3 regions of the Pseudoglutamicibacter cumminsii genome follow, and region 1 is predicted to be linked to each of the others. Evidence: predicted binding sites of a transcription regulator. Region 1 holds the regulator's gene; each other region holds the start of a gene.
The links. Region 1 encodes HrcA, which represses chaperone genes, less so after heat shock. Its sites were predicted from a motif close to TTNGCACTCGNNNNNNNCGAGTGCNAA; they were not measured.
Positions count from the first base shown of each region.

Region 1 (8,567 bases):
CCCGAGGTTTTCCCGCCAGGGAGGTCGATCTGCGTGATGTCGCCCGTCACGACCATGTGTGAACGGAAACCCAGACGCGTCAGGAACATCTTCATCTGTTCGGCGGTCGTGTTCTGAGCTTCATCGAGGATCACGAACGCATTGTTCAGCGTACGGCCACGCATATAAGCCAGCGGGGCAACCTCGATGGTTCCCGCGGCAATCAAACGCGGAATCGACTCGTGCTCGACCATGTCATGCAGAGCGTCATACAGAGGCCGCAGGTACGGATCGATTTTGTCTGAGAGCGTTCCCGGCAAGAAACCGAGGTTCTCACCGGCTTCGACCGCGGGGCGAGTCAAGATGATCCGGTCAACCTCACCGGACTGCAACGCTGCAACCGCGCGTGCCATAGCCAGATACGTCTTACCTGTACCGGCCGGCCCCACCCCGAACGTGATCGTGTGGGCGTCCATAGCCTCAACATAAGCCGCTTGGTTATTCGTCTTCGGGCGGATGCTCTTGCCGCGATGACGCAAAATCTCACCCGTCACCGCAGGATCAGGATTAGCGGCAGCTTGCTGACGCTCAGCCATAATCCAGCGCTCAATAAGCGTTGCCGTGACCGCGTTGCCTCCGGCCGCTGCTGCACGAGCCTGCTCGACGACGCGGCGCACAGCCTTAACATCATCGACCGGCCCAGCAACGTCGAGGGAATCACCGCGAGGAATCAACGTGACCTCGGGCCACACCCCGCCAACAATCCGTAAGAGCGTGTCTGCGGGACCGAGGCTCGCAACCATAGCCTGGTCAGATTCGAAATCGATGCGTGCGCGCGCGATACCGGCGTCCCCAGCGGAACCAGTCGCGGACGGTTTTGCTGAGCTGTTCTTAGATGTGAAGGGCACGTGCGTGCTCATCCTCGCTTCGGTAGATATGAAGTTCACGCCAGACCCGGCCGAGCCGGAATCTATCTTCAGTTTAGGACGCCTCGCATGTGTTCTCTATAGAAACCAAAGCGAGGCTTGCAAACGGTTCAGAACTTCGCTGACAGCTTTATTCATCCGCGAGGACGTGACGAGTTAAGACAGTTCCGACAGCACCCGCGGTGGACGCACGCAGAATATGCGGCCCCAGCGACACCAAAACCGCACCTGCCTGCGTGAGCGAGGCAACCTCGTCGGGAGAAATGCCGCCTTCCGGGCCCACCGCAAGCATCACATCGACATCCCACTCCGGCGCAACATCGCCAGTTTTTTCAGGGGCCTCGTCGTTAGCTTCACCTTCCGATGGGGTTGCCGGCTCGGTCTGAACGCGGGCAGCGTTCGCGGCATGAAACGTGGCTAGAACCGTGGCGAGATGGTCGCTTGCGTCCTCATGGCACACGGCAACAAGGACTCCGCGCTCGCTCGCTTCAGATACCGCCTTCACGAGCTGCTTGGTGGTCACCATCGAACCCACAACGGGCTGTTCAGCCCGACGCGACTGTTTAGTCGCGCGAACGGCTGTATCGACCCACTTTTGATGCGCCTTCGCAGCGCGGTCCCCACGCCAGCGGACAATCGAGCGGTCCGCTTGCCAAGGAATGAACGCGTCGGCCCCGATCTCGACGCACGTCTCGACAGCCTGCAGATCGCGGTCATTCTTCGATAACGCCTGAATCAGCCCAACACGTACCCCGGAGGATGTGTGCAGGATCTGCTCAACCTTGACTGAGACAGCCTCTGTATCCACGCGTTCCAGCGTCACGACCGCCGCGCGCCCCGCTCCATCGACAACCTGGATCGACTCGCCAGGCTCGAAACGCATCACGCGCACGTGATGAGCCTCAGACTCACACAGCTCATAAACGCCGCCCGGCTCCCAGTGCGAGACCGCCGGGTCCATGAACGATTTCAGCGACACCGTCTAGCCTCGGAACTTATCGCGCAAACGGCTCATGAAACCCCGCTGGGCGAGCTTGCCCTGGGTGAACTGCTCGTCACGGGCTTCAGCGAGCTTCTCCAACAGCTCGCGCTGATTCTCGTCGAGGTTCTTAGGCGTCTCAACGTTGACCGTGACCTTCAGATCACCGCGGCGGCCGCCACGCAACGACGGAACACCCAAACCAGCCAGCGTTAGGGTCTCGCCGGACTGGGTTCCGGGCTGAATATCGAGCTCTTGGTCGCCATCGAACGTCTCGAGCTTGACCTCGGTACCCAGAGCAGCCTGCGTCATCGGAACCGACAATGTCGCGTGCAAATCGTTACCGATGCGCTCAAAGGTCGCGTGGTTCCGAACGCTGATCTCAAGGTAAAGGTCGCCGTTCGGGCCGCCACCTGGGCCAGCCTCACCCTCGCCTTGCAACTGGATCCGGGTACCCGTGTCTACGCCGGCAGGGATCTTGATGGTCTTCTCGGCCTTCTCACGCACACGACCCTCACCGCTGCACTCAGGGCACGGCTTGACCAGGCGCGAACCGTAGCCCGCACACGCAGGGCACTCAGCAAGAGTCATGACGTCACCGAGCATCGAACGTACTGGGCGCTGAATATGTCCCGAACCGTGGCAGGTCTCGCACGTCACTGGCTGTGTATCGCCCTCGGTGCACGAACCGTGGCACAAGGAACACACGACCGCAGTAGAGACCGTGATATTGACTTCCTTGCCCTGGACAGCATCAACAAGGTCAATCGGGACCCGGACGAGCCCGTCGCGGCCCGGCTGAGTACGCGACTTCGGCTGCGGGCGGCCACTCCCGCCGCCACCAAAGAACGCATCGAAAATGTCGGAGAAGCCACCGAATCCGCCCCCACCGAAACCACCAGCAGCGCCGTTCTCATCGCCCGTACGGTCATAATTGCGGCGCTTATCCGGATCAGACAGAACCTCATAGGCGTGGGTCACCGCCTTGAACTTCTCGTGAGTATCCTCACCAGGGTTCAAGTCCGGGTGCAGCTGACGAGCAAGCTTGCGGTACGCGCGCTTGATTTCCTCATCCGAAGCGTCCTGGGAGACCCCAAGGGTTTCGTAGTGGTTAGCCATGACGTTAGTAAGTCGCTTTCCTTCGCTGTTCTCGTCGGGTGTGAATTGGCGTGCTTTTAGCTAGAAAGAATCCGGTTCAGGTAACGCGCGATTGCACGCACCGCGCCCATCGAGCCTGAATAATCCATGCGCGTAGGCCCCAAGACACCGAGCATCGCCGAACGGTTCTCTCCGTAGCTGCTGGCCACCACCGAGGTGTCCGTGAGCTCGGCGTGCGTATTCTCGCTACCGATGCGCACCACAACCTGGTCTTCATCCACTTCCATTTCTGAAAGCAAACGCAACAAGACAACCTGCTCTTCAAGGGTCTCCAACAAGCCAGTGAGATCCTTACGGAAGTCCTGCTGTGAGCGGGCAAGGTTCGCGGTGCCCGAAAGCACTACCCTATCGACCTGGTGCGCCGTAAGCGCCGAAGCGACCGCGCGAGCCACCGCGTGAGCGAAGTCTAGAAGCTGGCGCGGAAGGTTGAACCCAGTAGGGTCGCCAGGTGGCTGTGCTGCCACAGACGTCAAAACGTCAGTCACCGCATGCAACGGTTGCCCGACGATGTGCTCAGCGATCTGATCGCGTACCAACGCAACATCAACATCGGACACCTCATGTGGAGCTTGCACCATGCGCTGAGTGACATCGCCATTGCTAGCGATCACCACAACCAAGGCTTGCCCTGGGCCCATCGTGAGGATCTCAACGTGACGGATCCGCGTGTTCGAAACATTAGGGATCTGGATGACAGCAACCTGCTGAGTCAACGCTGAAAGCGCGCGAGCCGTGCGCGCGAGGACGTCATCGAGCTCTTCCGCGCCGTCCAGGAGCTTGTGGATCGCGCGACGCTCGGCAGCTGATAGCGGCTTAATGTCTTCGATGCGGTCCACAAAGTAGCGGTAACCGCGCTCAGTTGGGATGCGGCCAGCGGACGTGTGCGGAGCCTCAATGAGCCCCTGCTCTTCCAAAACGGCCATGTCGTTACGGATCGTGGCCGCAGACACGCCAAGGTTGTGGCGTTCAACGAGCGCGGCGGAACCGACGGGCTCACGCGAGTTCACGTAATCGTCCACGACGGCACGCAACACATGCACGCGACGCGCAGTTGCGCGGCTCATCGGCTTGTCGCTGTCTGGGCTGACCACGTGAACTCCCCCTACCTCGCTAGAACGTTGGCGGTGCCCTCAAGTTTGGCACTCTAAGGCCTCGAGTGCCAATTATATCGGGTGAGGGTCAAGCAACGCTTGGGCTCTGCCTCGGCGCGCCCATCGGCTGAGGCGGCCCGTGCCGGTTACCCTCAGTGTCAGCGCCTAACTAAAGGAGTCACGTGATGGATTGGAGCCAGTGGGGTCCCGGATCTATTTCACAGCCTGCCCGCAAAGCCCCACGCAAAGTCGCGGCGCAAGTAGGGCTTGTTCTGGAAGACGTCGAAACCGGGTTCGTCGGCGAAGTCATAAGAACGGAACGCTCAGGTGGGGTGCGGGTGCTCGAGCTAGAAGACGGACGCGGCGTCCGGCGCTCGTTTCCCGCGGGCTTCGGGTTCTGGATCGACGGTGAACCGGTTGAAATTGTTGAGCCGGCCTCGGTCGCAGAACCGGCTCAAGTGACTAAGATTTCCGCTTCCGGATCCGTGTACGTCGAAGGAGCCCGCGCGAAAACAGCGCGTGCCGCACGGATCTGGGTTGAAGGCATCCACGATGCTGCGCTGATCGAAAAAGTGTGGGGCCACGACCTTCGCGTTGAAGGCATCGTCGTGGAGCCGATGCACGGAGCCGACGACCTCGCTGGCCTCATCGAAGAGTTCCAGCCCACCTCGCAACGCAAGCTTGCGATCCTTCTGGACCACCTCGTCGAAGGTTCTAAGGAAAGTCGCTTGGCCGCCGACGCGATGCGCGTGCCAGGTGCCCGCGAGCACGTGCTGATCGTGGGACATCCGTTCGTTGACGTGTGGGAAGCGGTCAAGCCTCAGAAAGTCGGCTTGGGCGCGTGGCCGCAGATTCCTCGAGGGCAGGACTGGAAGCGCGGGATCCTGCGCCACCTCGGTTGGCCCTCGGATACGGACGCCGACGTCGGGGCTGGTTTCTCGCGCATCCTTGAGTCGGTCTCGATCTACGCAGACCTTCGTCCCGAGCTACTGGGCAAGGTTGAGCACATGATCGACTTCGTGTCAGCTGACGAATGAATCCGGGAGTTCTCAGGGTTCACGGCGTAGCCGCCTCTGTGAGGAAAAACACTTAAGACGCGTTTCTGTGACGAGTGGCCTACAACGTGATAGCCCTCTAAGCCATTAGACTGAAATGAACGCCAACACCCAAAGGAGAGGACAGCCGCGTGACGAACCCGACGCCTGGGAAGCCACAGCAGCCTCGTGACAGAGAGCTGTCATCTGAAGCCCTCCCGTTGGCTCCAAGTGAAGACCGCCGCTGGGCGACCGTCGCGCATTTCAGCGCCATCGCAGGTTTCATCCCGGCCATGATCATCCACTACCTCTTCAAGGATCGTGGACCATTCACGGCACAGGAATCGCGCGAGGTTGTCAACTTCACGCTACCGCTGTCGATCCTCATGTTCGTGCTGATGCTTTTGGCGATCTTCATCCCGGGAATCGGCTCGATCTTCGCTGTACTGCTCGTTGCGGTCTGGCTGTTTATGACGTTCTCCGGTATCGTCGCCGGCGTTGAAGTCAACAAGGGCCGGCCATACCTGTACCGCTTCAACATGCGCTTGTTCTAGCGGCTACGTTCGCCGCCAATCTTGAGTGGCCAATCGCTACCTGTTGACGGTTAACTGTCGATCAGCTCGAGGACGAGTCCGTCAGCGAGCAAACGCCCCTTCAACGTCAAAACGAAACGGCTATCTTCCGAAGCTTCCAGTTGCGTGTTGCCAGAAGCGTCGACGATGTTGCCCAGGCCGCGTGCAACAAATCCAGGCAGACGCCCACGCTCACGCTCAGACAAAAGCGAGACCGGAAGCCCGCTAGCTAAGCGAATCGAGAGCATGATGTTCTCAAGATGCGTTGCATCAGCGGACGGGACTTCACGCCCCAAGGCCGGAGAAACACCCGCATCAATACGCTGTTGATACGCGGCAGGATGCTTCACATTCCACCAACGGATGCCGCCGATGTGCGAATGCGCCCCCGGACCGATCCCCCACCAATCCTGGTTCCGCCAATAGGCAACATTATGGCGGGCCTGATGTTGTTCAGAGCGAGCCCAATTGGACACCTCATACCAGCTGAAACCAGCATCCGCGAGCACCGCATCAGCCAGCTCATACTTCTCAGCGTGATCATCCTCGTCGACCGCTGGGACTTCGCCGCGGCGCATCTGAGCCGCCAACTTGGTGCCCGGTTCAACAATGAGTGAATACGCCGAAATATGGTCCGGCTCCATCGACAGGCCGGCGTCGAGCGAAGTCCGCCAATCATCGATGGACTCCCCCGGTGTCCCATAAATCAGGTCGACCGAAACATCCAAGCCAGCATCGCGAGCCCACTCAACCGCCTGCGGTACACGCTCCGGGCTATGAGTCCGATCCAGCGTGGCCAGCACATGGGGAACAGCGGACTGCATCCCGAAAGAAACGCGCGTGAAGCCTCCCGCTTTGAGCTGAGCGAGCGACTCTGGCGTGACCGAATCTGGGTTCGCCTCCGTGGTAACTTCCGCATCGGGCGCAATATCGTACAGCGAACGCGCACGATCAAGGATCATCACCAGGTCATCGGCAGGCAACAGCGTTGGCGTGCCGCCGCCGAAAAACACCGTCGACAACGATCGAGCCGCGGCGCCGGCATTGCGAAGAACATCGGCCGAGAAATCGAGCTCCCGAGCCGCCGCAAGCGCGTACGTATCTTGGCTAGCGCCATGCCCCAGTTCGGTCGCGGTATACGTGTTGAAATCGCAATAGCCACAACGAACCGCGCAAAACGGGATATGAACGTACAGGCTCAACGAACGCTCACGCGCATGCGCAACCGACTCCGGGCTGAGCGCACCATCGGCAGGGGCTGGATCCCCTTCCGGAAGTTGAGCCATTACTTCTTCTTACCGCCGTTGTCGTCCGAAGACAGCGCCGCGATGAAGGCCTCCTGTGGGACCTCAACACGGCCCACCATCTTCATGCGCTTCTTACCTTCCTTCTGCTTCTCAAGCAGCTTGCGCTTACGGCTAATGTCACCGCCGTAACACTTGGCAAGAACGTCCTTACGGATAGCACGGATGTTTTCACGCGCGATGATGCGGGAACCGATGGCGGCCTGGATCGGGACCTCGAACTGCTGACGCGGGATCAGCTCGCGCAGACGGGAGGTCATCATGACGCCGTAAGAGTACGCGTTGTCCTTGTGCGTGATCGCAGAGAACGCGTCCACACGCTCTCCCTGAAGCAGAATATCGACCTTGACCAGATCGGCTTCCTGCGAGCCGTCGGCCTGCCAGTTCAGGGACGCATAGCCGCGGGTGCGCGACTTCAAGTGGTCGAAGAAGTCGAACACGATCTCAGCCAACGGCAAGCGGTAACGCATCTCAACGCGTTCCTCAGACAAGTAGTCCATGCCCATCATGTGGCCGCGGCGGCTCTGGCACAGCTCCATGACAGCGCCGATGAACTCGGCCGGCGTGATGACCGTGGCCGAAACCATCGGCTCAGTGATCGATTTGAGCTTGCCGTCCGGGAACTCCGATGGGTTCGTCACGTGAACGTGCGAACCGTCCTCCGTCACGACGTCGTACTCAACGTTCGGTGCCGTGGAAATGAGGTCCAGGTTGAATTCGCGCTCAAGACGTTCCCGAATGATCTCAAGGTGCAACAGGCCAAGGAAGCCCACGCGGAAGCCGAAGCCCAACGCGGCGGAGGTTTCCGGCTCATAAACAAGCGCGGCATCGTTGAGACGCAACTTGTCGAGAGCGTCACGCAGCACCGGGAAGTCGGAGCCATCGATCGGGAACAGACCCGAGAAAACCATAGGTTGCGGCTCGTCATAGCCGGCCAAGTGCTCGGACGCCGGATTCGTGAAGTTCGTGACCGTGTCACCGACCTTCGACTGGCGGACATCCTTAACACCCGTGATGAGGTAGCCCACCTCGCCCGCTGCCAAGCCATCCGTCGGGATCGGGCCCGGCGAAGAGACACCGATCTCAAGCAATTCATAGCTCACGCCAGAAGACATCATCTTGACCTTCTCGCGCGGCTTAAGCCGGCCATCGACCACCCGGACATACGTGACCACGCCGCGGTAGACGTCGTACACCGAGTCAAAAATCATTGCGCGAGCCGGGGCTTCAAGATCGCCTTCTGGAGCCGGGATATCGCGGACGATCTTCTCGAGCAGCTCCTCAACGCCCTCACCGGTTTTGCCGGATACACGCAGAACATCATCAGGCTCGCAACCAATGAGATTAGCGAGCTCAACAGCGAAGAAATCAGGCTGAGCGTTCGGCAAGTCAATCTTGTTCAAGACCGGGATGATCGTGAGCTCGTGCTCCATCGCAAGGTAGAGGTTCGCAAGAGTCTGCGCCTCAATACCCTGGGCCGCATCGACCAGAAGAATCGCACCCTCACAAGCAGCCAAGGAACGG
Region 1 is NZ_JAFBCO010000001.1:1,921,953-1,930,519, forward strand. It holds gene JOD50_RS08755 (PhoH family protein) at 1-899, opposite strand, end outside; gene JOD50_RS08760 (16S rRNA (uracil(1498)-N(3))-methyltransferase) at 1,036-1,884, opposite strand; gene dnaJ (molecular chaperone DnaJ) at 1,888-3,003, opposite strand; gene hrcA (heat-inducible transcriptional repressor HrcA) at 3,060-4,106, opposite strand; gene JOD50_RS08775 (DUF3097 family protein) at 4,319-5,170, shown strand; gene JOD50_RS08780 (DUF4870 domain-containing protein) at 5,320-5,721, shown strand; gene hemW (radical SAM family heme chaperone HemW) at 5,772-7,025, opposite strand; gene lepA (translation elongation factor 4) at 7,025-8,567, opposite strand, start outside.

Region 2 (11,631 bases), 570 kb from region 1:
GGGCAGGCATTACATCATGCCCATGCCGCCCATCTGGTCGGCGCCTGGCATCTCTGGGGTCTTCTCCGGGATGTCAGCAACAACAGCCTCGGTGGTGAGGAACAGGCCAGCGATGGATGCCGCGTTCTGCAGTGCGGAACGGGTCACCTTGACTGGGTCGTTCACGCCGTCCTCGAGGAGGTTGACGTATTCGCCGGTTGCAGCGTTGAGGCCAAAGCCTGGCTCGAGGCCGCGAACCTTGTCAACAACAACGCCTGGCTCCATGCCTGCGTTGAGCGCGATCTGCTTGAGCGGAGCCTCGATGGCAACCTTGACGATGTTCGCGCCGGTCGCTTCGTCGCCTTCCAGGTTGAGGCCCGAGAATGCCTTCTCGCCTGCCTGGATCAACGCAACCCCACCACCTGGGACAATGCCCTCGTCGACGGCTGCCTTCGCGTTGCGAACGGCGTCTTCGATGCGGTGCTTGCGTTCCTTGAGCTCAACCTCGGTTGCCGCGCCGGCCTTGAGGACGGCGACGCCGCCTGCGAGCTTAGCGAGGCGCTCCTGGAGCTTCTCGCGGTCGTAGTCGGACTCGGTTGCGTCCAGTTCGGCGCGCAGCTGTGCGACGCGGCCGGCGATCTCCTCGGCGGAGCCTGCGCCCTCAACGATCGTGGTTTCGTCCTTGGTGACAACAACCTTGCGGGCGGTGCCCAGCATGTCCAGGGTCGTGTTCTCGAGCGAGAGGCCAACCTCTTCGGAGATGACCTGGCCGCCGGTCAGGATCGCAATGTCAGCGAGCATTGCCTTGCGGCGGTCGCCGAAGCCTGGAGCCTTGACCGCAACGGACTTGAAGGTGCCGCGCAGCTTGTTGACAACCAGAGTTGCCAGAGGCTCGCCCTCAACATCCTCAGCGATGATCAGCAGTGGCTTACCGGACTGCATGACCTTCTCGAGAACTGGAACGATGTCCTTGACTGCGGAGATCTTCGAGTTGACGATCAGGATGTATGGGTCTTCAAGCACGGTCTCCTGGCGCTCGGCGTCGGAGACGAAGTACGCGGAGATGAAGCCCTTGTCGAAGCGCATACCCTCGGTGAGTTCGAGGTCGAGGCCGAAGGTGTTGGACTCTTCGACGGTGATGACGCCTTCCTTGCCTACCTTATCGAGGGCTTCGGCGATCAGTTCACCAATCTGCTTGTCACCTGCGGAGATCGATGCGGTTGCCGCAATCTCTTCCTTGGTTTCAATTTCCTTAGCGGAAGCGAGCAGCTGCTCGGTAACTGCTTCGACGGCCTTTTCGATACCGCGGCGGATCGCGATCGGGTCAGCGCCGGCTGCTACGTTGCGCAGGCCTTCCTTCACGAGGGCCTGGGCCAGCACGGTAGCGGTCGTCGTGCCGTCGCCTGCTACGTCGTCGGTCTTCTTAGCTACTTCCTTGACGAGCTCGGCGCCGATCTTCTCGTATGGGTCTTCGAGTTCGATTTCCTTTGCGATGGAGACGCCGTCGTTGGTGATGGTGGGTGCGCCCCACTTCTTCTCCAGAACAACGTTACGGCCGCGTGGGCCAAGGGTTACCTTGACGGCGTCGGCCAGCTGGTTGAGGCCGGATTCGAGTCCGCGGCGTGCTTCCTCGTCGAATGCAATGGTCTTTGCCATGGATTCAGATGTTCCTTTCCGGAAACGTCTAATGAAAGCATTTCTGTCCCATCTCAAGGTCGCGCCCGCGACGGCCGGGATTTAGATCCCTCACGTCCTCGAGTGGTCTCAAAACATGTCCCTGTCATTTCTGGCAGTCATCATGTCCGAGTGCTAATACCATGTTGGCACTCTAGACCCGAGAGTGCAAGATAGGCGCCGTCAAGTGCGCCCACAGCGCAATCTAGCGCGGTGCAATCCAACACAGCGCAATCTAGCGCGGCGTGTAGTCGCTCCCGATCACCACTGTGATGTCTTGCGGGATGTTCTGGTGCTGGTAGGTGCCCGAAATCTTGAGTTTCCCGGCGATCTTCGCGGCGAGCGCGCCATCGGCTTCATTCTTGTAGTACACCGTGCTTGTGTCTTCGATTCGGCTCCACTGTCCGCCCGCTACGGGCTGGAAGCCTTCTTCTGTGAGGTGGGTTACGGCGTCTTGAGTCAACGCGGCGTTGCCGTTTGCGTTGTATACCCAGAGAGGCACGGCGAGTTCTTCTTCGCTCGGGGCGTCGCTTTCAGCGTCCTCGCTCGCAGATGCGCTGGTATCCGCCGCATCGCTGGGCCCATCAGATTCGGCCCCGTCGGAAGCGGATGACTCCCCGGTTGGCTCATCGCTCGGCCCGGCCGAAGGGCTCTCCTCTTCGGAACCAGACGCTTGAGGTTGTTCGGTCTGTTGTTCGTCTTTTTTGAGGTCACCGAAAGCTTCTGCTGACCACGGCCGCACCACGGTGAACATCAGGATCCCCACCGCTAGCACGAAAGCTCCGACGATCAGGATGGAACGCAGACGCTTGGCTGGGTGCGGGAATACAGCCCAAGATCTGTGGGCACCTGCCCGCTTGGGTGTCTGGGGGACTGAATCGAATTCGTCGGTGGGGTATCGCTTGCCCATGGTTGTCCTATCCGTTCATTCGCTTCGACGGTGTGCGCGTTGACCGCGCGCGCGTCGACCGTGTCCCGCCGGCACCTGCGGTCCGCGCGGTTCGCTGTTGGTGCAGTCGTTCCACAACGTAGGGCGCGTAGCGCCGAGCCGCCGGCTGGTCAATGAGCCCGTTAAGGATCTGATAATACTGAGTCGTGGTGAGCCCGAAGCGTTCGTGAATCGCGTCTTCTTTCGCACCGCTATATTTAAAGCTTTTCTTTTCGAAGTCGAGGATCCCGCGTTTCAGTTCGGTGAGAGTCTCGTCTTCTGCAGAGTGCGGGGTGTGAGGTGTTTCAGCCACTGCACTCCTTTTCATGTGTTGCTTGGCGCTGATGCCTTGCGGCCCGGCGTTGTGCGTGTTTCATTCTAGCTGTCGAGCGTGTCAGCATGGGGTTTATGAGTTCTGTGCCTGATGACCGTTCTATGCCGGCTAGCGCGCCTCCGGCAGTGGTTGTCCCGACGAGCGCTGAGGTTTCCGCTGATCCTTCGGGCTGGTTTCCGCAGTGGCGTGAGCGGTGGATGGGTTGGGGCGTCGCCCCGGCGTGGTGCGATGTGTTGGCTGGCTTGGGTCCGCAGTTGGGCCGCGTGGGTGATGAGTTGGCGTCCCGCCTTGCCTCGGGTGAACGGATTCTGCCGGCTCCGCAGCATGTGTTCCGTGCGTTGTCTGTCCCTCCCGAGGATGTCCGGGTCCTGATTATCGGGCAGGACCCTTACCCTACTGAGGGGCATCCGATCGGGTTGGCTTTCGCATGCGATGCGTCGGTGCGTCCGTTGCCGCGTAGCTTGGTGAACATTTACCGTGAGCTTGCCGACGATGTGGGGCTCGCTCCCGCGGGGCACGGTGATCTTTCGCGGTGGTTGGCTCAGGGCGTGATGCTTTTGAACACGTCGCTCACGGTGGCCAGGGGTGAGGCGGGGTCTCATTCTCGTATTGGTTGGCATGAGATCACGGGAGCGGTGGTTGCGGAGCTGGGCCGGCGCGGGTCGGATGGGCAGGGTGGAGCCCCGGTTGCTGTTTTGTGGGGGCGGCATGCGCAGGGTTTCGCGCCGTTGCTTGAAAGGCATCCGGTGATTGAGAGCGCGCATCCGTCGCCGTTGTCGGCGCGCCGCGGTTTCTTTGGTTCGCGTCCGTTTTCTCGCGCGAATGAGGCGCTGGTTTCGATGGGGTATGACCCGATCGATTGGACTGTTTAGCTAGCGTTACCCCGTAGCTTGTTGCGCCATTTAGCGTCGGCGGGTGCGCTGTTTGTATGCGAGGTTGAGGCCTGCAGTGAATGGGCGTGCGAGCAGATCACCGAAGGCCGCGCCGACTGCGATCGCCATGATGATCGAGAACGAGACGACCATGCCCGCTATCGAGGTCGAGATACCTTCGGCTTGCTGAACCATCGCGTACATCGACCGGAAGATCGCAAGCCCGGGCAGCATGATGATGATCGATGGCACGATCAGGATCAGCGAAGGGATGTTGAGCCGTTGGGCGATGAGGCGTGCAAGCAGGCCCATGACTGCGGCGGCAACCGCTGGGGTTGCTCGCGGCCCAACGTTGAGGCTGTGAGCGAAGACCCAGTACGTCGAGTAGCCTGCGACGACCACGAGCGCGATCGGCAGCAAGTGCATCGGTGCAACCTGTTGGATGACCGCCCCGCTAAGGACTGCGAAGACTGCGAGGAGCGTAAGCACCCAGAACGGGAGGTCGTTAGCTGCTGGCGGACGGGCGAGGTCGATTTCGCTCAGGTTGAAGGATGCAGCGACGTAGGCGCCGGCCATGACGCCGGTGATAATGGCCGCGTAGATGATCAGTGCCGAGAAGAGCCTGGAGACCGCGGTGAGCGGGAACCCGTAGATCGCGTCTTGGACCGCGGAAACGAACCTGCCCGCGGGCAGGATCAGCATGAGCCCGCCGGCGACCACCATCTCCGGGTTTCTGATGATCTCGTAGTTGTAGAGAAGCAACGCAATGACTGTCGCGAGCAGTGTGCTTGATGCGACGTTGAAGAATTCCGGGACTCTCCACTTGATGTTGAGCCGTGTCACGGTGGAGATGAACGCTTGGGTGAAGAACACCGCAGTTGCCGCGCGCCATCCGCCGCCGATGAACACGACGAAGAGTGTTGCGAACGCGAGGCTTCCGATGAACGTGACGGTCGCGGAGTACGGATGCCGGTAGCGGCGGATCGCTCGCATGCGGGCTTGCGCGGCTTCGATTTCTATACGCCCTGCCGCGATGTCAGCGACAAGCTGGTGGAGTGCGGCAAGCGATTTGTAGTTATCGGAGAAGGACCGCACGACCCGCATCACGGAGACCGGCATGCCTTCTGGAGGGGTCCAGTTGAGGTGGATCGACTGGTTGGTGATGTCGACGTCGATGTGCCGCAGACCGGATGACGCGGTGACGGCGATGATCGCGGTCTCTACTTCTTGAGCGCCGGAGCCCCACCGCAACATGAGTTCAGCGATGTCGAGCGCGAACCGCATTGCGCGTCGTACATTCTCGGCTTCTTTTTCGGCCTCTGCTTGCGGGTCGGTACGGGCGGCGGCTTGTTCAAACGGCGAACCAATGAGCCTGTCGACGATGTTGAACGTGGTTGTCGCAGGCGCTTCCCCTTGGAACATGCCGCGAAGACCGCGCACGAGTGGGGCCGTCGTCGCACGCTGTTCTGTATCGCTTACCTTGGTTTTCTGTTTCCGGCCGCTGGCTTTCTCTGCGGCGGTCGTTTTCCCGCGACGGTGTGGTGACCGGACTCCGCGGGGGCCCTTCTTTTTGTGCGGTCGGCCGGCTTCTTGCGGCGCAATTTCGCCTATCGATACGATGCTCGCGGGCCGCTCACCGTCAGCGGCGTGGGCGGGGTCAGCTACGGGTGTCTGGTCTTGCGTGATTTGGACGGCTTCAAGCGAGCGAAGGATGGAACCTTGGCGTTGCGCAACTGTCCAGACGGAGGTCGCCGAGGTGTCGGCCCGATGTGACGGGTCGACTACTTCTACGCCGGCGACTTCTGCATCAGTCGACTCTGCATGAGCCGGTTCTGCATGCGTCGGGTTTGCATGTGTCGGGTTTGCACGCGATTCTTCGCGGAGAATCTCGTCGTTGTCGTTAGCGATGTCGCGTATCGATGGCGGAGGGACGGCAGGTAGCGGAATGTTGGGGTCGAATGTGGTCGGGTGAGGCACGTCCCGGTCGACGCCAGCTTGGTGGGGCTGGGTGTTGGGGAGATTCTTGTTCTTGCGGCGGAAGCGTGGCTGGCGTGAGTTCTGACGGTCGGTCATTCTGTTGTCGTCTCCCCTCGCCAAGTGGTTCGTCTAGTATTTCGCCTAATGATTTGCCCAGTGTTGCCGCTACTCAGAAACGTGCATGTGGCTTACTGCACATGGCTTGTGACGCATGTTTTCTGCACGTGAGACTTGCGCCTTATCCCACTTTAGGCCGTGCCACGGACGTGCGCATTTCGAAGGCGCAAAATTAAACGGAAAGCCCCGCGTTCACCCACGAACTCGGGGCTTGCGCGTGGATCCTACTGGAGTATCCACAGGGCCGCGTATTCTCAGGGACCTTCGGGCGACTTTCTTAGCTGTGGCAGTTTTGTGTGGCAGTTCGGATTCTTCCCCGACCGTCTGCGGCCCCTTGATCCCGCTGTGTATCTCCTTCGCGGGGCGAGCAGCTCCACGCCGCCTGTGTGAGCTCATCGGGGCGGGCAAACAGGCGGGGAGATTCGCAGTGCGAGCCGATTCCCAATAATCCGGTCTAGTTCCTCCTGGCTATTGATAGGAGTAAACCCCGCCGTATCGGTGGACTGTGATTCTTTGTTCTCTTGAACATTTTCGGACATGTGTGCCCTCCATTCATGCCGCAATCATGTGCGTGGATTAGCCCGCCGTTATACCCCCGGCGGTAGTACGGAAACCTGTTTTCGGGTATAAGAAAACCCACCCGAGCAAACCCGGGTAGGTTAGAAGGTTCGAAAAGATTAGGTAGCTGGTGTTACATACGGGCGCACTTTTTCAATAGCGCCCTGCAAGGTCTCATCCAGATAGTGACGCTGTGCGTCCTCCATTTGCCGAAACAAAGTCGGGTCCACTTTCGCGCCATAAGATTCAATAAGGTCAGCGGTTATCTCTAAAGCCAGCCAGGCCTCTCCTGCCTCGAGCGGTCCTTGAATGAAGTCTGAACAATCCTCAGGTAAACCAACAGATTGAACCAGCGCCTCAGCAAACACAGCGTGTAACTCAAACGTGCTGTATTCATAGTCCGCCTTATAGGGGCCGCCTCCGAACAATTTCATGCCTCCAAGAATCTACGCGTCACGTCCCGCGGTACTCTGCGATGCCTCTTGACACTTTCTTCTTCGTGGTCATCACGCCCCCCACTCCGTCCAGGTGTGGCAGTGTGTGGCAGTGTGTGGCAGTGTGTGGCAGTTTTCCTGTCACTTAGTGTCATCTTATGAGTATATGCCAGCGACGTGGAAACCCTGATTTTCCGCGTGATTACAAGGACGTGATTACAAGGAAAAGCCCCGAGTTCGTGAGTGAACTCGGGGCTTCAAAGTGGATCCTACTGGATTCGAACCAGCGACCTCTCGCGTGTGAAGCGAACGCTCTAACCAACTGAGCTAAGGATCCTAGGAATTATTTTGTTAGGGGAAATATTTCTTAGGGGAAATATTCCTTGACGGGATTCGTCCTCGAGCCCCCTGCCGGATTCGAACCGGCGACCTACTGTTTACAAGACAGTTGCTCTGGCCAGCTGAGCTAAGGAGGCGTACCGTGCCCGCACTGAGGCACGATAAACAATCTTACGACATTCGCTGGCCAAACACACACTCACCCGTAGCGTGTATGCGTTTGGCCAGCGAACCCCAGAAAACGTTACAAGGATGAAGCTTATGGACTACTTATCGTCCTTAGCGTTACTGCGCTTTGCGTCGCCGTCCTTACCTGCGGCATCGATCTTGCCCTGCAGCCAGCCGCCGAAATCTGGGTTCTTTTTGCCGTCCCAACGTTCGCCGTTGACGAATACGCTCGGGGTGCCGCTAACGCCATCTTCACGAGCCTGGCGGTCAGCGTGCGCAACCCATGGACGGAACGTTCCGTCGGTGACGCAGCTGTCGATGTTGCCGTCGACGCCGTGCTTCTTGGCAAGGTCAATCAGTTCCTGGTTCTTCTGCTCGCCCTGGGACATAGTGACCTCGAACAGTTCATTCAAGACTGCGCTGTAAGCTTCCGGCTTGGAGTCAGCGACGCATGCGAGCATGTTGATAGAACGGGACGAGTAGTTACTTGGTGAGCCACGGTCCAGGTACGGGACCATTCGTTGCTCGAGCGTGATTTTGCCTGCCTCGAGGTGCTGTTTCAACGTTGGGCCCCAGCCTTTTTCAAACTCGTAGCAGTGAGGGCATGCAGGGTCCGCGTAGACGATAACCTGAACAGGCGTCGCGTTCTTATCAACGCCGCTGATGTTGACCTTTTCAGATGGCAGAGGGTTGTCACCTTCTGGACGTTTGACCTTGCCGGTAAGGTTCGTAGCCTTTGCCTCTGTTGGGCCCGTGAAAAGCACGCCGCCAACTTCGTTACCGGTCTTCGGGTATGGACCTTCCGCGTACTGATCCTCGCCCTTGTTCTTGAGGCCGATGATGATCACCACGGCTACCGCAACAACGACCAGCACAATAGCGGCGATGATTGCCTTGATCAGGTTCGCGCGGCGGCGCTGAGCCTTCTGCGTTGCGATGCGCTGCTGCTCCGCGTGTTCGCGGGCTGCCTGCACACGGTCCTTATTCGAGGAGCGCGCTGGATTCTTTGCCATCCTCAGTAACGTCCTTATTGATTCGATCTGATGTGTCGCCTACTCGGCATTCAACCTCTGTAGTATACGTGGCTCACTTGGGCGAAACGGTGTACGTAACCTGAAAGTACCCCGCGGACTACTTCATCCGCGTAGCGTTTCAGTGAGCGAGCGGCCCGCTAGCAGCCCCGAGAACACAGCCCCTCCGAGGAATGTCCCCTCGAGCGCACGGTAGCCGTGCACGCCGCCGCCCCCGAAGCCAGCGGCCTCGCCCGCCGCCCAGAGGCCCGGAAGGGTGTCTCCATCAGCACCGATGACGCGGGAGGCGAGGTCAGTCTGCAGCCCGCCCAGAGACTTGCGGGTCAAGATGTTCAAACGCACAGCAACCAGCGGTCCTGCCGCTGGATCCAGGAGCTTGTGCGGCTTGGTTGTACGGATCATCCGGTCGCCGCGGAAAGCGCGTGAGTTGTGAATCCCTTGGATTTGCGCGTCTTTCGAGAACGGGTTGTCGATCTGCAGGTCGCGCGCCTCGATCTGCTCCCGAAGATGATCTACGTCGATGAGTTCTTCCCCCACGAGCTCGTTCATCTTCGGCACGAGCTGCTCGAGCGTCTCGGCCGTCAAGAAATCTTGTCCGCGGCGCTGGAAACGACGCACCGGACCATGGATGCCGGAAGACAAACGAGAAGCGATGACTCGGCTCACTTTGCCCGACGTGATGTCAGGGTTCTGCTCGGATCCGGACAGCGCGAATTCTTTCGCAAGGATCCGCTCGTTGACGATGAACCACGAATGGTCATAGTCCTTAATGTCCTCCGTGGTCCGAAGGTATTTGAGCGTCTCCAGCGTGTCATAGCCCGGAAGGTTCGGGTGCGGAAGGCGCCTTCCTCGCGCATCGAACCACATCGGCGTCGGGCCAGGAAGAATCCGAATCCCGTGATTCGGCCACACGGGGTCATAGTTGATGATCCCCTCCGTGTAGTGCCACATACGGTCCTTGTTGACCCATCGTGCGCCTGCGGCTTCCGCCGCGATCAGGCCCGAACCGTCGACGTATTCCGGGACCCCGCAGATCATGTTCTTCGGCGCAGTCCCGAGCCGTTCAGGCCAGTTCGCGCGTACCAGCTCGGCGTTGGCGCCGATACCGCCCGTCGCCATAACGACGGCCGGTGCCTTGAGCGTGAACGTTCCGGTGGCAACGCGGCTGGATGCGCGTCCGCGGTCGCGTGCCGAGCTCTCAAGTATGTCGCCTTCAACCCCGACGACGCGGCCACCTTCCGTCAACAGACCGGTGACGCGGTGGCGGAAGTTGAAGCGTAGCTTGCCGTCTTTCTCGGCTTGCAGCGCGAAGTTGATGAACGGCTTCACGATGCCAGTGCCGGTGCCCCATGGGACGTGGAAGCGTGGAACGGAATTGCCGTGGCCGTCCGCAACTGAGCCGCCGCGTTCCGCCCATCCGACGACCGGGGTGAACTTGATGCCATGTTCGGCCAGATATGAGGCCTTCTCCCCAGCCGCGAACTCAACGTATTCGTAGGCCCATCGGCGTGCCCACCTGTCTTGCCCTAGACCGCCTTCTTCATCGAAGCGGTCGAAGCCCGCCGTTCCAGTCCAGTCGGAGTGTGCAAGTTCCGCAGAGTCTCTAACGCCTAGTCGACGCTGTTGCGGGGTGTCGATGAGGAACATACCGCCGAAGGACCAGAACGCTTGTCCGCCCAGGTTCTGTCGGTTCTCTTGGTCAACGACGACAACAGACAGGCCGCCGCGAATAGCTTCCCTGGCGGCGACGAGTCCCGCTAAGCCAGCACCAACAACAATGACGTCTGCGTCCATGACAACAGCCCTCACACATGCACTCAAAAATATGAAAATGACTTGCGAGTAACAGTATCTAAGAAACAAGCGAGCGACTAGAGAACACGCTTAAATAGTTGTGGCCCGGAGAACACTCTCCGGGCCACAACTGCGCGTCGGGGTGACAGGATTTGAACCTGCGACTTCGTCGTCCCGAACGACGCGCGCTACCAAGCTGCGCCACACCCCGAAGACGAGACGTACACACCTTACAGCAGCTACGCCGACAGACATAATCAGGTGTCTTGCCGTCTCCCCATGAATGTCGAATAACCGTGGACTACATCGCGCCATATACTCGCTCCGACGCGCGTACCACTCAGCGGTGATTGGGCACGAAGGTCGATGCGAGTTGACTGAGCACCTAGTTGCGTAAATGTGAAGGTTGCTACGTGGCGGGGAAAGTTCTCGTTCTCGATGAGAAGGCTGAGCTCAAGCGGAGGCTCGCTTCCGTGGCTATGGCCCCACACTGCTGTGAGACCTTCTGCGTTCACCTCGAACAGACTGTTCTCATCCCATATCAGTTGAGCCTCGGGGTCTGAACTGAGACGGTGTTCGCGTGGCCACCAGAGGTCTGTATAGTCGAGCAGTCCTTCGCATGCACTGAGGATGTCGACGGGGAGGACAGCTTCCACTCGAACCTGCGTTCCCTGATTGTTATGGGTTGGAGGTACAGCCTCGTGTGCTGCGTGACTGAACCATGGCATGTCAGACATGACTTCAGTTTATAGAACAGAGCATGTAGCTGAGTAGAGCGCATTGGTTGCACTCGAGGCTAGCGCATAGCGGCGCAACCGACTTGTTGTTGTGTGTTGGTGGTTTAAACAGGTGTTGGTCCTGATGCTTCTACCGAACCCCTGTCTGGTGGGGTTGGGAGCTTCAGGACCAACATCCTCTTATATGGTTATGTTCGGCGGTGTCCTACTCTCCCACAACCTCCCGGTTGCAGTACCATCGGCGCTGTGGGGCTTAGCTTCCGGGTTCGGGATGGGACCGGGCGTTTCCCCCACGCTATAGCCGCCGTAACTTTCTCACCCCTGCCAGTGTTGCTGGTGGGGAAACCTGTGTGTTACGTGCACACGCGTGTGTGCTGTTGTATTGAATTATGTGTGTGTCACCCTAAGGGGTGGGTTTGTGGTGTGGTGACCGCTTAGTGGACGCGAACCCTCGTAAAGGATGTGTTGGTGTTGGTGTGTAAGTGATCGGCCTATTAGTACAGGTCAGCTGAACACGTCTATGGTCCGTGCGTACACTTCCTGCCTATCAACCCAGTGGTCTAGCTGGGGGCCTCTCCCAAACAAGTTTGGATGGAAATGTTATCTTGAAGCAGGCTTCCCGCTTAGATGCTTTCAGCGGTTATCCTTCCCGAACGTAGCTAATCAGCGGTGCACCTGGCGGTACAACT
Region 2 is NZ_JAFBCO010000001.1:1,349,156-1,360,786, reverse strand. It holds gene groL (chaperonin GroEL) at 10-1,635, opposite strand; gene JOD50_RS06205 (LytR C-terminal domain-containing protein) at 1,889-2,563, opposite strand; gene JOD50_RS06200 (DUF3263 domain-containing protein) at 2,571-2,894, opposite strand; gene JOD50_RS06195 (uracil-DNA glycosylase) at 2,990-3,787, shown strand; gene JOD50_RS06190 (threonine/serine exporter family protein) at 3,818-5,860, opposite strand; gene JOD50_RS06185 (hypothetical protein) at 6,559-6,873, opposite strand; tRNA gene JOD50_RS06180 (tRNA-Val) at 7,137-7,210, opposite strand; tRNA gene JOD50_RS06175 (tRNA-Thr) at 7,276-7,349, opposite strand; gene JOD50_RS06170 (DsbA family protein) at 7,479-8,393, opposite strand; gene JOD50_RS06165 (FAD-binding dehydrogenase) at 8,517-10,205, opposite strand; tRNA gene JOD50_RS06160 (tRNA-Pro) at 10,343-10,416, opposite strand; gene JOD50_RS06155 (hypothetical protein) at 10,619-10,768, shown strand; rRNA gene rrf (5S ribosomal RNA) at 11,135-11,251, opposite strand; rRNA gene JOD50_RS06145 (23S ribosomal RNA) at 11,417-11,631, opposite strand, start outside.
Region 2: the regulator HrcA is predicted to act here: its motif matches at 1,766-1,792, upstream of groL (chaperonin GroEL).

Region 3 (11,631 bases), 1.6 Mb from region 1:
GGCGTCCTCGAGGACGGCTTCCTGGCGCTCAGCGTCCGTTACGAAGTGTGGCGAGAGGTAGCCCTTATCGAACTGCATACCCTCGGTCACGTCCAGCACGGTCTGGGTCGTGTTGGACTCTTCGATGGTGATGACGCCCTCGGTGCCGACCTTCTTGAAGGCCTCAGCGAGAAGCTCGCCAACCTCATCCGACTGAGCGGAGATCGCGCCGACGTGGGCGACGTTTTCGTCCTGGACGTCGCGGGCGTTCTCAAGCAGGCGAGCCTCAACGGCCTCAACTGCAGCTTCGATGCCGCGCTTGATTTCGCCTGGCGCCGCACCTGCCGCTACGTTGCGCAGGCCTTCCTTGACGAGGGCCTGAGCCAGGACGGTTGCGGTGGTCGTGCCGTCACCGGCGATGTCGTTGGTCTTGGTGGCTACTTCTTTAGCCAGCTGTGCGCCAAGGTTCTCGTATGGATCCTTGAGCTCGACGTCGCGAGCGATGGTCACGCCGTCGTTAGTGATGGTTGGTGCGCCCCACTGCTTATCAAGGACGACGTTGCGGCCGCGTGGGCCTAGAGTGACCTTGACAGTGTCCGCCAGGCGGTCGACGCCGGCTTCGAGGGCCTTGCGCGCTGCGTCGTTGAACGCAAGCTGCTTTGCCATTCGTTTTACTCCTTCATAGCCTCAACCGGTTCCCGGGAGGCCGCTAGATCAAGAGTTTATGAAGAAACGGGTGTTTACTTCTCGACTACTGCGAGCACGTCGCGAGCGGACAGAACGAGGTATTCCTCGCCGCCGATCTTGACTTCGGTGCCGCCGTACTTGGAGTAGATGACGACGTCGCCTTCCTTGACGTCGACTGGGATGCGGTTGCCCTTGTCGTCGACGCGGCCGGCACCAACAGCAACGACCTTGCCTTCCTGAGGCTTTTCCTTCGCGGTGTCTGGGATGACCAGGCCGGAAGCGGTGGTCTGCTCTGCTTCGAGCTGCTGAATGACGATGCGATCTTCGAGGGGCTTGATAGAGATCGACATGTGGACCTCTCCTTTGCGTAATAGACCTGTGGGTGTACGGGCCATACAACGCGTCCTCCGGGCGTCGTCGCGGGTGTCGACCGGAAGCAGCTGATGGCTTGCGCACTCGGATTTAGCACTCTCGGCTTCCGAGTGCTGATGCCTCCACTTTAGGAACATTTCTGGCACTCGGTCAAGATGAGTGCCAATTGTTCGCCTTGAGCGTGCTTCACCCCATCGCGCACGCTCGTCATGTCTGCCGCACACGTTGCACCTGGCTCCCACATATTCGTGACAAGCTGGAGGCATGGCATCCACCAACAAACCGGACTCGATCACGTCTGACCCTACGGAGCCCATCGCGGCCGCTTTCACGCCTGAAGGCCAGGAGCTGCTCGCCCAGCTCTCCCCTGACCAGGCCGCGACCAAGAAGCTCGCAACCGACCTGACCCTGACCCTACGCAAAGCCGGGCATTCAGCGGAGGCAGTCGCCGCCGTCGTGCATCAGCTTGAGCTGCGGTTCAAGGCGCGCGGCAAGTTCGGGCCGTTCGCTGAGCGGATGATTCTCACGCAGGCAGGCCTCGAACAGGCAACCCGCCTGCCTGTTGCCGCGCGACACGCGGGCCGGATGCGCGATGCCGGTGTGCGGCACGTCGCTGACCTCGGTTGCGGCCTGGGTGCGGATGCGATGGCGATGGCGGCGCTGGGTATCGATGTGACCGCGGTTGAAGCGGATGAGGTCACGGCGGCCGCGGCGACAGTGAACACAGCGCCTTTCCCTAATGTCACGGTGGTGCATGGGCTCGCGGAAGATGTTGATTTTTCTGCCGCCGATGCGGTGTGGATGGATCCTGCACGTCGCGAAAGCACGACCTCCGGCACCAAGCGGCGCTGGGATCCGGAGGCGTTCTCTCCCCCGTTGTCATTCGTTGAAGAGATCGCTGACCGCGGGCTTCCCATGGGTGTGAAGCTTGGCCCTGGGATCCCGCACGAGTCGGTTCCGAACACTGCGGAGGCGCAGTGGGTTGAACACGACGGCAGCGTGGTCGAAGCCACGCTCTGGTTTAACGCGGCAAGGCGGCCCGAGGTTCGGCGCGCGGCGCTGGTCATCAAGGATGACCAGGTTACGGAGCTCACCTCGAGTGCGGCTCACCCCGATCAGGACCCGGACGCGCTCGCCCTAGGAGCCAACGTTCCCGTCCTCCCACATGACAGCAACCTGACAAACCCCGAAACGTACGCAACGTATCTTCACGAGCCAGCCGGCGCCGTGATCCGTGCCGGCCTCGTAGCCGACCTCGCAGAACAACTCAACGCAACCGGGCTCGACCCGCACATCGCCTACCTCACCGGCACCACACCATCGACCACGCCGCTGGCAACCAGCTACCGCATCGACATGGTGATGCCCTACAAAATCAAAGCCCTGCGCTCATGGGTGCGTAACATCCGCATCGGGCAGCTGATCATCAAAAAACGCGGACTCGACGTCACGCCAGAAGAGCTACGCAAGATTCTGCTCGGCAAAGGCCACGGCGACGGCACCGCAACGCTGATCCTCACACGCATCGGGAAGCAACGTGTCGTGTTCGGATGTGAGATCACGCCCGGTTCCGCCGTATGATCAACTAATTGCAGTATGACCGATGCGAGGAGACCCATGGGCATCGAATTCACACCTTCAAAGCCCTCGACCCTTGGGATCGAATGGGAGATCGCGCTCGTAGACCGCGACACCGGCGACCTCCGCCCGGAGGCTCCCCGCATCCTTGACGAGCTCGAAAAGCAGAATCGCATCACTCACCCCGACGGCGCGCCGCGGCTCACGCGTGAACTGCTGCAGAACACGGTGGAATGCGTCACCGGCGTGCATAACAAGGTTGCCGATGCGGTTGCGGACCTCGCTTCCACGGCCCGCGATGTGAGCGATATTTTGGATCCGCTCAACACGTCCCTCTACTGCGCCGGCTCCCACCCGTTCGCGGAGCCGACGCTGCAAGAGGTTTCAGACAAGGACCGCTACGCGACCCTGATCGACCGAACCCAGTGGTGGGGCCGGCAGATGGTTATCTACGGCGTGCACGTCCACGTGGGCATCGACCACCGGGACAAGGCCTTGCCGATTGTTGACGGGCTCATCAACAAGCAACCGCACCTGTTGGCGTTGACGTCGTCCTCGCCGTTCTGGGGCGGGACTGACACGGGCTACGGTTCGCAGCGTTCGCTCATGTTCCAGCAGCTTCCGACCGCGGGCTTGCCGTTCCACTTCTCCAAGTGGTTCGAATACGAGTCATACGTTGCAGACATGCTCCACACCGGTGTGGTGGATGTTTTGGATGAGATCCGTTGGGATGCTCGCCCGGTGCCTAAGTACGGCACGGTTGAGATGCGGATTTGTGACGGGCTGCCTGACTTGGATGACATCGCCGCGGTCGCCGCGTACACGCAATGCCTCGTGACCGAAATGTCTGACATGTTGGACTCCGGCTGGAGCATTCCGGTCATGACGCCATGGTTCCGCGTCGAAAACAAGTGGCGTGCGGCCCGTTACGGCCGCGAGGCCATCATCATCGTGAACTCCGCTGGCGACGAACTGCTAGTGACCGACCACATCGCACAGGACGTCGAACGCCTCACCCCAATCGCTGAACGCCTCGGTTGCGCTGAGGAACTCAACCACATCATGACGATGATGCAGCAGCCATGCGAATACGAACGGCAACGCAACGTGGCCGAGGCCCACGGCGGCGACTTGGCCGCGGTTGTCAAGGACAACTCGGAACGACTGCACGCCTCACTTGACCGCTAACGTATTTACATAGAGACCGTATTTACATAGACACAGTGCTGACGGGTAGCGAGGTGTCGGTTCCGAAGTCGGTTCCGGTTGGTTCTACCCCGTCCATCACGAGTTGAGCGCCGAGCGCGGCGATCATCGCGCCGTTGTCGGTGCACAGGGAGAACGGCGGGATCCGCAGCTCGATACCCGCGGAAGCGCAGCGTGCGGCGAGCAGTTCACGCAAACGGGAATTCGCTGCGACGCCTCCTCCCAAAAGCAGGGTTGTGAGGCCGTGTTCGCGGCACGCCATCACCGCTTTGGACGTGATGACGTCCACGACTGCTTCCTGGAATGAGGCGCACACGTCCTCGATCACGAGCTCTTCGCCGGCGGCTTCGCAGTGCTCAACATAGCGCGCCACAGCGGTCTTGAGGCCAGAGAAGCTGAAGTCATAGCGGCGCGGGCCCGGCTCTTCGGCGGTGCCCATGAACTTGCCGGTCGTGAGCCCGCGCGGGAAACGGATCGCTTTCCGGTTGCCTTGCGCAGCGAGCTTGTCGATGACCGGCCCGCCCGGATAGCTCAACCCCAGCAGGCGGGCGACCTTATCGTAGGCCTCCCCCGCGGCGTCATCGATCGTTGACCCGAGCATCGTGATGTCAGAGGTCAAGGAATCCACTTTGAGGATCTCCGTGTGACCACCCGAAACCAGAACCGCGCCCAGATTCGGTGGTAGCTCTCCACCGTCGAGCACACCAACGCCGACGTGCGCAACCAAATGGTTGACCGCGTACAGTGGCTTCCCCGTGGCCAACGCAAGAGCCTTCGCGGCGGAAACACCCACCATCAACGCACCCGCCAGGCCAGGCCCAGCGGTCACAGCGATCGCATCCACGTCATCGAGCGTAAGTTCCGCGGTCTCCAACGCTGAACGTAACGTCGGGACCATCGCCTCAACATGCGCGCGCGAGGCGATCTCCGGGATCACGCCACCGAAACGCACGTGCTCATCCACCGAGGACGCCACGGCGTTAGCGAGCAACGTGGTTCCACGGACAATGCCGACGCCCGTCTCGTCACAGCTGGTTTCGATGCCCAAAACGACGGGTGCCGCGTCCACCGATTCGCGTACGGCCTCAACACTCACGGCGCTCATACCTTCCCTCGGATGTCTTTCTGCATAATCACGGCGTCTTCGCCCGCGCTGGGCGCACCGGCTGGGCTAAGTGCGTCGGGCGCGGCGGGCGCTCCACCTGGATAATATCCGCGGCGGCGTGCGATCTCCTCAAACTCGTTGCGCTGATACAGCTCGATGGCGCGCTCATTCGAAGCACGGACCTCAAGCATCATGTGGGTCGCGCCCCAGTCACGCGCCCGGGACTCCATGAGCCACATCAGATACCGCGCGACCCCGCGGCCAGAATGCTCAGGCACCACGCCGATCGTCTGAACGTCCGCGATATGCGGGCTGTATTGCAGGCCCGCATACGCGATCAGCTCGCCTGTTTCCGCCTCGGCCTCCTCGCCGCCAGACTCGACGCCTGAGACCTGCTCGGCCACGCCCCAGTATTGCCGCCATTCAGGGTGGGAAAGTTCCTCCCGCATCATGCGTTCATCCCAGCGATCCAGCGGGAAAAGTTCGGCTTCGAGCGGCGTGAGTTCCTCGACGTCGGCCGCGTCCAGCTGGCGCACGACGTACCCTTTCGGGGCCCGCGCAAGCTCAGCTTCGGTAGCGGGAGCTAAGTCGGTGCTCATCGTTGGCGGCCTTGCATCGCGGCCGGGACCACCGCATCGGACTCCCTCAGGTACCGAGCAACGGGCGGGTCAGTTGGCATGCCGGCGGCGTGCCAGGCCCGGGCCAAATACGATGCGGAAACCGGCGTGGTTTCGGTGCCAGTGAGAACAGGAATCGCGGCCTCAGCGAGCTCTTCAGCGCGAACGCTCACGCCAGCACCGCCCACCGGGTAATCGACTGGAAGCTCGCCAGGCTTGGTCACGTGCGGACCATCGATGCGGGCACCGTTGCGTGCATAGCTCGCCCAGTACAGCTCACGACGGCGGGCATCCAGCGCCGCTGTCAGCACGGGTTCCGCTGCGCCCGGCTCATCCCCTGCCGCGGCGTCAGCGGCATCGGCAGTTGCATCAGGATCCGAGGCAATGCCGCTTTCGGCGAGTAGCTGCGCGGCGAGGCCGTCGAGCGAGCAGATGCCGTAGGCGTCAACACCCCACGCGAACGCGAGGCTCTGCCCTGCGGCGATCCCAACCCGCAGGCCAGTGAATGGCCCAGGGCCTTCGCCCACCAGGACCGCGTCGGGACGATCCCACCCGGCCTCAGCAAGCAGGCGTTCGCACACCGGGATGAGGTCTTCGGCGTGTCGGGTCGTGGAATCGGTCTCGTGTTCCGCGACCACCTCAACGCCGGCGCCGTTCGAATCCCCGCTGCCCACGGTCACGCACGCGACCGAAACCACCGAGGACGTATCCAACGCAAGAATCTTCTGAACACCGTCGCGCATCTCAGCCCTCCTGCTTAGCGTCTTCTTGGGACTCGACCACATCGGCGACGTCAACGAACCCGGCGAGCGCGGCTCGCAACCCCTCAGCGGCCGCATCGTTCCAGCGCGGGCCAACCCAACGCAGCGTCACGATGCGGGGTGCCGCGGCCTCTTCTTCGTCTTCGATTTCCCATGGCGCAGGGGCGTCGCCGTTCGGCTCCGCTGCTGCCTCTTCTGCCGCCCCGCCCCCGATCGGGCGTTCGAGCATGATCTCCAGGCGGGATTCTGAGAGCCCCTCGGCGCGGTCGCGTCCCCATTCGACCACGGTCACGGATTCGTCCACGGTATCGATGAGGTCGAGGTCCTCAAGTTCCTCAGCTGAGCCCAGCCGGTAGGCGTCCACGTGCACCAGCGCTGGCCCGTCGGTCAACGATGGATGGATACGGGACAGCACAAACGTTGGCGATGTGATGCCCTCACGTACGCCGAGGCCTTCACCGAGCCCCTGCGTGAAAGTCGTTTTGCCGGCGCCGAGCTCGCCCGTCAGGATCAGAACGTCTCCTGCGTGTAACTCCCCGGCGAGCGCGCGGGCGAAGCGCTGCATTGCCGACGGAGTGTCAATCGTCAACGACAGCGGGCTGTCAGCTGCGCTACCGTGCGATTCGCCGCCACCTGCAGCTCCACCCCGAACCATCCGGCGCGGGACGCGGTCAGAGATCCGCGTGACCGTCTCGTAGTTGATGGTGAGGGAGGCCTCGGACCATTCCTCAACGGCAGGCTCGCCCCGCTCAGGGTCACCGAAAACCACGGCATCCTCACCCAAGAAATCGGCCGGCTCCGCGTCGGGCCCCAGGTCGATCACGAACTGATCCATCGCGATCCGGCCCACCACCGGATACCGGACACCATCAATGCTCACGTGGGTGCCTTCAGCAATCCGCGGGATGCCATCCGCGTACCCCACGGGAACCAGCCCCAGCGTCGTCGGCTGTTCGGCATGCCACCGCAAGCCATAAGACACGCCCTGGCCCGCATCCACCCGCTTGGCCCCAGCAACGTGCGCAACCAGACGCATGGCCGGCCGCAAACCCAAATCCGCTGAGGTCTTGCCCTCGAACGGCGACAGCCCGTACAGACCCAAACCGACCCGGACCATGTCATACATCGCGTCCGTGCGGGCAAACACCGTAGGGGTGTTCGCGATGTGCCGCACTTCAGGTTCGAGCCCGGCCTCAGCCACCACGGCGAGTGCGTCCTCGAATGCGCGCGTCTGGGCATCGTTCGCGGGATGCTCCGGCTCATCGCCCATCGCGTAGTGCGAGAAAACCCCCACGACGCGGACGTCGCCTGCGCGCTCCGCCGCGGCCGCACGCTCAACAAACTGTGGCCACTGCGACGCCGTGCAACCGTTGCGACCCAAGCCCGTGTCGATCTTGAGGTGAATCCGCGCCACACGACCCACCGCGTGCGACGCCTCGATCACCCGTTCCAGCTCCCAACCGGACACCCCAATATCGATGCCGTGGGCAACCGCCGCTTCAAAATCGGTGTCCGATGTGTGCAACCAGCACAGCGCAGGCGCATCGATCCCCGCGGTACGCAGCTCCAAAGCCTCACTCACATGAGCAGTGCCAACCCACGTGGCACCCGCCTCCAACGCTGCCTGAGCACACGCGACCGCGCCATGCCCATAAGCCTGCGCCTTCACAATCGCCATGATGTGCGCGGCACCCACGAGTTCACGAACACGCGCGACATTGGCCGCCAATGCACCCAAATCGACCTCAGCGCACCGTTCAGGTGCAGCCGCAACCGCATCGTGCGCATGCAACCATTGCGTCGCCGACGTCGAGGCCACGGCGGCGTCGCCTAACACATCAACGCCGGCAGGGGAAGAAAAACTGTGGGAAGACACCCTTCTAGCCTAGACCTTCGCCAGCACTACGCCGCGCTTTGCGACCTAGCGCCTAAGATCATAGGTAGCCAACCGTGAAGGAGACCATTCGTGCAAAACGAAGCACAACCGCGGAAGATTTCGGTGATCGGCGCCGGATATTTAGGGGCCACACACGCTGCGTGCATGGCGGAGCTCGGCTTCGACGTTGTTGGTGTTGATGTTGATCCTGAACGTGTTGAACGTCTCAACGCCGGGATCCTTCCGTTCCACGAGCCAGGCCTGGACGAGATGCTGGAACGTCACGTTCGTGATGGCCGCTTGCGTTTCACGACGGATTATCAAGAGGTGGCCGATGCGGATGTTCACTTCATCGGTGTGGGCACCCCGCAGCGGGAAAACGATCACGGCGCTGACATGCGGTACGTCGATGCGGCGATCGATTCGTTGGGTGCCGTGGTTTCGAAAGACACACTGATCGCGGGTAAGTCCACGGTCCCGGTGGGTACCGCGGCGCGGCTCGCTAAACGGTTGAAAAAGCTCGTTTCTAAGCGTGGCCTGGATATCAACGCTGAGCTGTGCTGGAACCCTGAGTTTCTGCGTGAAGGGTTCGCGGTTGAAGACACGCTAACCCCGGACCGGTTCGTGTTCGGCGTGCAGTCCCAGCGGGCCGAGGACATCCTGCGGGCCGTGTACGCGAAGCCGCTCGCCGACGGTACCCCGCTCGTCGTCACGGACTTTGAAACGGCGGAGCTTGTGAAGGTTGCCGCGAACGCCTTCCTGGCGACCAAGATCTCTTTTATCAACGCGTTCTCAGAAATCACCGAGACCGTGGGCGGCGATATCAAGACACTCGCAGACGCGATCGGCATGGACCCGCGCATCGGGCGGAAGTTCCTCAACGCCGGCATCGGCTTCGGTGGCGGTTGCCTGCCTAAAGACATTCGCGCGTTGCAGGCCCGGGTATCTGAGCTCGGCTTGCCGCACACGATGCGTTTCCTCGACCACATGGACGAGATCAACCTCCGCCGCCGCGAACGCGCGATCTACCTCGCGGAGCGTGCGGTGGGTGGGGATTTGCACGGTGCGCGCGTCGCGGTTCTGGGTGCGGCATTCAAGCCGAACTCGGACGATGTGCGTGACTCCCCCGCCTTGGATGTTGCGGCACGCTTGTACTCCTCCGGCGCGGACGTGTCCGTCTACGATCCGCAGGGCATGAAGAACGCGGCCAAGCGGTTCCCACGCTTACGGTACGCGGAATCTGCCGAGGACGCGGCAAGTGGCGCCAACGTCGTGTTGCTATTGACCGAATGGGACGAGTTCAAGAACCTCGACCCGGCTGCATTCGGTGAGGTTGTTGCGGATCGTTACATGATCGATGGCCGCAACGTACTTGATCCGCAAGCATGGACTTCCGCAGGGTGGACCCTTGACCGCATGGGCCACAAGCCGGACCACAGCTGAATGCACACGCGCCGGCTGAACGCACGATAGAAACAGGCAAGGACCTACATGACTGGTTTCGACGTCAACACTGTTCGCAGTGACTTCCCAATCCTGAACCGCACGGCTGCGGATGGCTCGCCCTTGATCTATTTCGATTCGGGCGCCACCTCGCAGCGCCCGCAACAGGTCATGGACGCCGAAACCTCGTTCGTGCTGGGTTCCAATGCGGCTGTTAAGCGTGGCGCGCATCGGCTCGCTGAAGCGGCGACGGATGCGTACGAAGGTGCGCGGGAGACAATCGCGGAGTTCATCGGCGCGGCCTCGGCCAGCGAAGTCGTCTTCACCAAGAACGCGACGGAAGCGCTGAACCTGGTGGCCTATGCCCTGGGCAACGGCGATGACACGACCCCCAAGCGGCTCCGCGTTGGTGCGGACGACGAGATCCTCATCACCGAGATGGAGCACCACGCGAACCTGGTTCCGTGGCAAGAACTCGCCCGCCGCACCGGCGCGACCTTGCGCTGGATCCCGCTCACGGATGATTTCCAGCTCGACCTCACCGAGCTGGACACGCTGCTCAACGAGCGAACTAAAGTGGTTGCGTTCACCCACCAGTCCAACGTGACCGGAACCATCAACCCCGTGGACACCTTGGTCGAAGCCGCGAAGAAGGTCGGCGCGCTCACGGTGCTCGATGCGTGCCAGTCGGTACCGCATATGCCTGTCGATGTGCAGAAGCTCGACGTCGATTTCCTCGCGTTCTCCGGCCACAAGATGCTCGCCCCAACCGGCATCGGCGTTCTGTGGGGCCGCTACAAACTGCTCAAGGACCTGCCCCCGTTCATGCTCGGCGGCTCGATGATCGAAATCGTCACGATGGAACACACGACCTACGCCGAACCTCCAGCACGCTTCGAAGCCGGGACGCCACCGACATCGCAAGCCGTAGCGCTCGCCGCCGCGTGCGATTACCTCACCGAGCTCGGCATGGACAACGTCGCCGCGCATCAGGCGCGACTCGTTGAGCGCGCCATCACGGGTCTCAGCCGCATCGACGGCGTCCGCATCATCGGGCCAGGGCTCAATAGCACCGCTACTGAGCGTACCGGCGCTGTTGCTTTCACCATCGACGGCCTACATCCACACGACGTGGGCCAGGTCCTCGATTCTCAAGGCGTGCTCGTGCGCGTGGGGCATCACTGCGCGTGGCCGCTGCACCGCCGCTACGGGATCCACGGGAGCACGCGCGCAAGCTTCAGCGTCTACAACACTGAAGCTGAAGTGGACGCGTTCGTCGAGGCCGTCCAGAAAACCATCGACTACTTCAACAGTTTCCGGTGACCATGAACCTCAACACGCTGTATTCAGAGCTCATTTTCGAACACGATAAGCACCCCAAACACGCGGGTCTGCGCGAGCCTTTCGACGCCGACGTCCACCACGTCAACCCCGTGTGTGGCGACGAGGTTCAGTTGCGTTTGAAACTCTCCGAAGACGGCTCGACGGTCGAGGACATCTCTTACGACGCCGCGGGTTGCGCGATGAGCCGCGCATCCGTTTCGATGATGGCTGACTTGTTCATCGGCGAGCCGATCAGCGAGGTTGAAGCGATGATCGCCCACTTCGATGAGGTACTCCACTCCCGCGGGAAGGTTGAGGCTGACGAGGAGATCGTCGGCGATGCCGTGGCCCTCGCGGGCGCCGCGAAGTTCCCTAACCGGGTCAAGTGCGTTCTGATGAGCTGGAAAGCGTTCCAAGCCGCCTACGCCGAAGCGCTGTTGTTCCGCGAACAGTAACCGGCAGATTGAGCAGCTGTAGATGATCAGCTGTCGATGCTGTAGGTCACCCCGTGCAAGACGGCCGCTGCTGCGCACAATTCGGCAATCCGGTCCTGTGACAGCTCGATGCCGCTGCTGAGGGCACGGGCCGCGTGGGTTGCGAGCATCGCACCCACCACGCCAGCGAGTTTGTCACCCGAGCCCGCGCGAGCCAGCGTCGGCGCCGCCGATGCCGCTACGAAAACTG
Region 3 is NZ_JAFBCO010000001.1:360,226-371,856, forward strand. It holds gene groL (chaperonin GroEL) at 1-645, opposite strand, end outside; gene groES (co-chaperone GroES) at 720-1,016, opposite strand; gene JOD50_RS01580 (class I SAM-dependent methyltransferase) at 1,303-2,619, shown strand; gene JOD50_RS01585 (glutamate--cysteine ligase) at 2,656-3,804, shown strand; gene tsaD (tRNA (adenosine(37)-N6)-threonylcarbamoyltransferase complex transferase subunit TsaD) at 3,827-4,927, opposite strand; gene JOD50_RS01595 (GNAT family N-acetyltransferase) at 4,924-5,526, opposite strand; gene tsaB (tRNA (adenosine(37)-N6)-threonylcarbamoyltransferase complex dimerization subunit type 1 TsaB) at 5,523-6,287, opposite strand; gene alr (alanine racemase) at 6,289-8,181, opposite strand; gene JOD50_RS01610 (nucleotide sugar dehydrogenase) at 8,272-9,624, shown strand; gene JOD50_RS01615 (aminotransferase class V-fold PLP-dependent enzyme) at 9,673-10,947, shown strand; gene sufU (Fe-S cluster assembly sulfur transfer protein SufU) at 10,950-11,402, shown strand; gene JOD50_RS01625 (NAD(P)H-hydrate dehydratase) at 11,429-11,631, opposite strand, start outside.
Region 3: the regulator HrcA is predicted to act here: its motif matches at 1,178-1,204, upstream of groES (co-chaperone GroES).